Regions from separate parts of the Streptomyces sp. MS19 genome, predicted to be linked through region 2. Evidence: riboswitches for the same ligand, from Rfam matches in the RefSeq annotation. Region 2 holds a riboswitch; the other holds the start of a gene.
What was found. Region 2 has a riboswitch for cyclic di-AMP ahead of ACL02R_RS15450 (M23 family metallopeptidase). Riboswitches for the same ligand answer to the same signal wherever they lie in the genome.
Positions count from the first base shown of each region.

Region 1 (2,384 bases), on a different contig from region 2:
TCCGACAGCAGGGACAGGGAGCCGGAGAGCACGCCGAAGACCAGCTCGACGACGAAGAACGCGGCGATCAGGACGAACGAGGCGGCGAGCCGTCCCCGGTGCCTGCCCGCGGCCGACACCCCGCCGCCCCCGTGGCCGTGCGCGTGTCCGTGGCCCATCAGCGCGGCCCGCCCGTCCGCTCGGGGTGGATGGCCTCGGTGTGCCCCGTGTGGGCCACGGCCAGGTCGAGCAGCATCCGCACGTGCGCGTCGTCCAGCCGGTAGTACGCCACCCGGCCCGCGCGCCGCGCCGCCACGACGCGGTGGGCGCGCAGCAGCCGCAGGGCGTGCGACGTGGCCGACTCGCTCATGCCGGTGACGGCGGCCAGGTCGCAGACGCACAGCTCGCCGTCGAGCAGGGCGACGAGCAGCCGCAGGCGGCCCGGGTCCGACATCAGGCCGAAGACGTCGGCGGTGTCCGCGAGATCCGGCTCGGCCGGCATCCGGCCCCTGACCTCGTGCACCCGTTCGGGGTCCACCAGCCGCACGGCGCAGCCGTCGGCGGGGACCAGCTCGTCTGAAGGCCTCTTCATACGTGCAGGGTGGCGGCATCGCCGCGGCCGTGTCAAAGGCTGCCGTGGTAACCGTTGTCATCCCCCCGGCCCGCTCCCCGCCCACCGCGTCACCGTTACCGATCGTGAACACGTCAGTGCGCTCCGCATAACAAATGACACACCGTCAGATGCGAGATGCGGCACACCACCCCTGGAGAATGCCCGTTTTGGTGCCCTTGCGTCGCGAATCTCCGGGCCCTTTCCCGGCATCTTTCCCGCGGACACTTGGAATCCGGCGCCGACTTCTATTAACGTTCGATAACGCAGCGCGGTCGTCACTGTCGTCGCAAGGACGGCACCGTGCTCTGTCGCCGAATCCGGCGTGCGGAACAACTGCACCTATGGAACCGGGGAACCACCACCTGGGGTGAATCGGACAGCCATCGGCCACCGCCGTCGGCCGCCCGTAGGAGACCTTCCTGCTCCGAACCCGTCAGCTAACCCGGTAGGCGAGGGAAGGAAAGGAGAGCGCCTCCGTGGCGTCGAACCGGCATGCCTCTTTCGAGGACGCGCGCCAGAGCGCGCAGCAGCTCCTCGGCTCGCACGACCCCCATGACACCGCCGCCTGGCCCACCCAGGGCGCGCACGGCATGCACGACGACGGCCCCTACGGCACCTACGGGACGCACCCGGACGTGGCCGAACACCCGGAGCCTCCCGCGTACTTCGGCCCGCGCGCCGCCGACGACGAGCCGCGCACCGAGTGGAACCCCAGCGAGGACACCCTCCTTCCCGTCCGCGGCCGCCACCGCGTCGCCCGCAAGGGCGGCGGCACCATCGCCCGCAGCCGCGCCGTCCTCGGCGTCGGCGTCATCGCCGCCGTGGGCGCGGGCGGCATGGCCTCCGCCAACGACCAGGGCGCCGGCTCGCTCCCCGGCATGGACGCGGCGGCCGACAAGCTCCGCGACATCCCCGGCCAACTCCCGGTCGTCGGCGGCCTGCTGTCCGCCGACGAGGCCGCGCCGACCGCCGCCCCCTTCACCGAGGCCGGCGTCACCGAGGCCGACGTCGGGGCCGGCAGGACCGACGCGGGCGAGGCCCTGCGCGCCCGCATCCTCCAGCAGGCCGACCGCCAGGCCACCAGCGCCGACACGCAGGCCGTGGACACCGCCGTCGCCGCCGCCGAGGCGGACGCCGCGAGCGCCGCCGCCGAGGCCGCCGAGGAGGAGCGCCGCGCCCTGGAGGAGCAGCGCCGGCGTGAGGAGGAGGAACGCCGCCGCGCCGAGGAGGAGCAGCGCCGCCGCGAACTCGCCGCCAGCTACGCGCTCCCGCTCTCCGACTACCGTCTCAGCTCCGGCTTCGGCCAGGACGGCGCCATGTGGCAGTCCAACCACACCGGCCAGGACTTCGCCGCCGCCACCGGCACCCCGGTCAAGAACATCCACACCGGCACCGTCACCGAGGCCGCCTGGGCCGGCTCGTACGGGTACCGCGTGATCGTCGAGCTGGAGGACGGCACCGAGCTCTGGTACTGCCACCTCTCCTCGATGAGCGTCTCGGCCGGCCAGGAGCTCACCACCACCGACCAGATCGGCCTCGTCGGCTCCACCGGCAACTCCACGGGCCCCCACCTCCACGTCGAGGTCAGGCCCGCGGGCGGCGACGCCGTGGACCCGCTGGCCTGGCTGCGCGACAAGGGCCTCACGGTCTGACGCGCGCACTCCCTCGCACCCCGGCGGCCCTGGTGACACCCCCCCGACATCAGGGCCGCCGGTCTACCCTTCCCGATATGACGAATACCCTGCGCCCCCTCGGCGACCTGCGCGTATCCCCGCTCTGCCTCGGCGGGAAC
Region 1 is NZ_JBJZOH010000011.1:151,477-153,860, forward strand. Features, by position in the region: gene ACL02R_RS14350 (cation diffusion facilitator family transporter) at 1-158, opposite strand, end outside; gene ACL02R_RS14355 (ArsR/SmtB family transcription factor) at 158-571, opposite strand; cyclic di-AMP (ydaO/yuaA leader) riboswitch at 892-1,061, shown strand; gene ACL02R_RS14360 (M23 family metallopeptidase) at 1,069-2,244, shown strand; gene ACL02R_RS14365 (aldo/keto reductase) at 2,322-2,384, shown strand, end outside.
Region 1: linked by a shared signal. The riboswitch ahead of ACL02R_RS14360 (M23 family metallopeptidase) and the one ahead of ACL02R_RS15450 (M23 family metallopeptidase) in region 2 are both predicted to bind cyclic di-AMP.

Region 2 (2,384 bases):
GCCAGCTTGCACACTGACCTCGCCCGGCTGCGGGCGGGCGGCGTGGGCGGCCAGTTCTGGTCGGTGTACGTGGCGGCCGAGTACGCGGGGGACCGCGCTGTGAGCGCCGTCCTGGAGCAGATCGACGTGGTCGCCGCGCTGCTCGCCCGTTACCCCGAGTCGCTGCGCCGCGCGCTGACCGCCGACGACCTGGAGGCCGCACGAGCCGAGGGCCGTATCGCGTCGCTGATGGGCGCGGAGGGCGGGCACAGCATCGCCAATTCCCTGGCGGCTCTCCGTGCACTCCACACCCTGGGCGTCCGCTACATGACGCTCACGCACAACCTCACGATCGACTGGGCCGACTCCGCCACCGACGCGCCCCGCCACGACGGCCTGTCCGCGTTCGGCGAGGAGGTCGTGCGCGAAATGAACCGGCTCGGCATGCTCGTGGACCTGTCGCACGTGGCGCCCAGCACCATGCGCGACGCGCTGCGGGTGACGGAAGCGCCGGTCCTGTTCTCCCACTCGTCGGCGCGCGCTGTCTGCGACCACCCGCGCAACATCCCGGACGACGTGCTGGAGCGGCTGCCCGCCAACGGCGGGGTGGCGATGGCGACGTTCGTGCCGCAGTTCGTGCTGCCCGCCGCGTACGAGTGGTTCACCGGCGCCGCCGACCACATGCGCGCCCACGGCTTCCGGCCGCTGGACCACACGCCGGAGGCCATGCGCCTGCTCGCCGCTTACGAGGCCGCCCATCCCCGGCCGCACGCCACGGTGGCCACCGTCGCCGACCACCTCGACCACATGCGGGACGTCGCGGGCGTGGACCACATCGGCCTCGGCGGCGACTTCGACGGGACGGCGTACCTGCCGGACGGGCTCGACAGCGTCGCGTGCTACCCGAACCTGGTCGCCGAGCTGCTCGACCGGCGCTGGTCGGAGGCCGACCTCGCGAAGCTGACGTGGCGGAACGCGGTGCGCGTCCTGCGGGACGCCGAGGCGGTCGCCCGGGACGTGGCCGGACGGCGCGGGCCGTCGCTCGCGACCCTCGCGCAGCTCGACGGCTGACCCCGCGAACGAAACGGGCATCTGCCGCATAGCGGAGCCAAGTGGACGTCGGTTGCCTCCTGGTGACCGAGTTCACTCGGCCCGCTGTCCGTTCACCCTGTGAACGTGACGCGCGTCAACCGCCGTCCGCCGATCAACGGCCGGACCAGGGTCGTTGACGGTGCGTCACCGCCACCGGTTCTCGCCCTCCGTGCCGGACCAGACGCGCGGCGTGACGGACGCCTCGTCCGGGTATCGCCGGTCACACTCCTTCTGCGCCCTGTTTCTTGTGTCGCCCGAATTCATCGGCTTAACGTATCGCCGCGCCGCGTCTCCGCGGCGCACCGCCCCCGGACGCCGAGTCCTGTCACCGGAGGCGGGGACACAGAGCTTTCCGTGTGACAGGAGCGGGGGACCCAATTCCGCCGGTGCCGACCCCAGGGGACGCGCCGGCTCGGGGTGAAGCCGACGCCGTGCACCGGGCATCCGTGTGCCCGGAAGCACCGTCGGCCGGGCAGTCTCCGGCCCGAACCCGACAGCTGACCTCGCAGGCGTCGGAGAGGAGCACACGCATGCCCGCACACGGACGTCACCGTCGCCGGCGAGCCGGCCGCATCTCCCGCGTCTCCCTGCTGCTCACCGCCGGCGGCGCCGGCGTGGCCCTGCCCCTCGTCGCGGCGGGCGGGGCGAACGCCGCGACGCCCGACACGTACGAGGTCCAGCCCGGCGACAGCCTGGCGAAGATCGCCGCCGCCCAGGGCATCGACGGCGGCTGGGAGGCGCTGTACGGCGCCAACAGGGACGTCGTCGGCACCGACCCCGGTCTCATCCACCCCGGCGAGACCCTGACGCTCGACGGCATCTCCGTCACCACCCAGGCCGCCGCCCCCGCGCCCGCCGAGGAGCCCGCCGCACAGCCGGCGACCGGCTCGTACGTCGCCCCCGTCGCGGGCGTCCACGGCAGCGGCTACGGCACGGCCGGGTCCCTGTGGGCCTCCGGCCACCACACCGGCGCCGACTTCCCGGTCGGCAGCGGCACGCCGGTCGCCGCCATCACGGACGGCGAGGTCATCACGGCCGGCTCCGGCGGCTCGTACGGCAACCAGGTCGTCATCAGGCACGCCGACGGCCACTACAGCCAGTACGCCCACCTGTCGTCGATCTCCGTCAGCGTCGGCCAGAGCGTCGCCACGGGCCAGCAGATCGGCCTGTCCGGCTCCACCGGGAACTCCACCGGCCCGCACCTGCACTTCGAGGTGCGCACCGGCCCCGACTACGGCTCGGACATCGACCCGATCGCCTACCTGGCGCAGCACGGCGTGACCGCCTGACGGCCCACCCCGTCCCCAACACGC
Region 2 is NZ_JBJZOH010000013.1:46,762-49,145, reverse strand. Features, by position in the region: gene ACL02R_RS15455 (dipeptidase) at 1-1,050, shown strand, start outside; cyclic di-AMP (ydaO/yuaA leader) riboswitch at 1,408-1,598, shown strand; gene ACL02R_RS15450 (M23 family metallopeptidase) at 1,602-2,360, shown strand.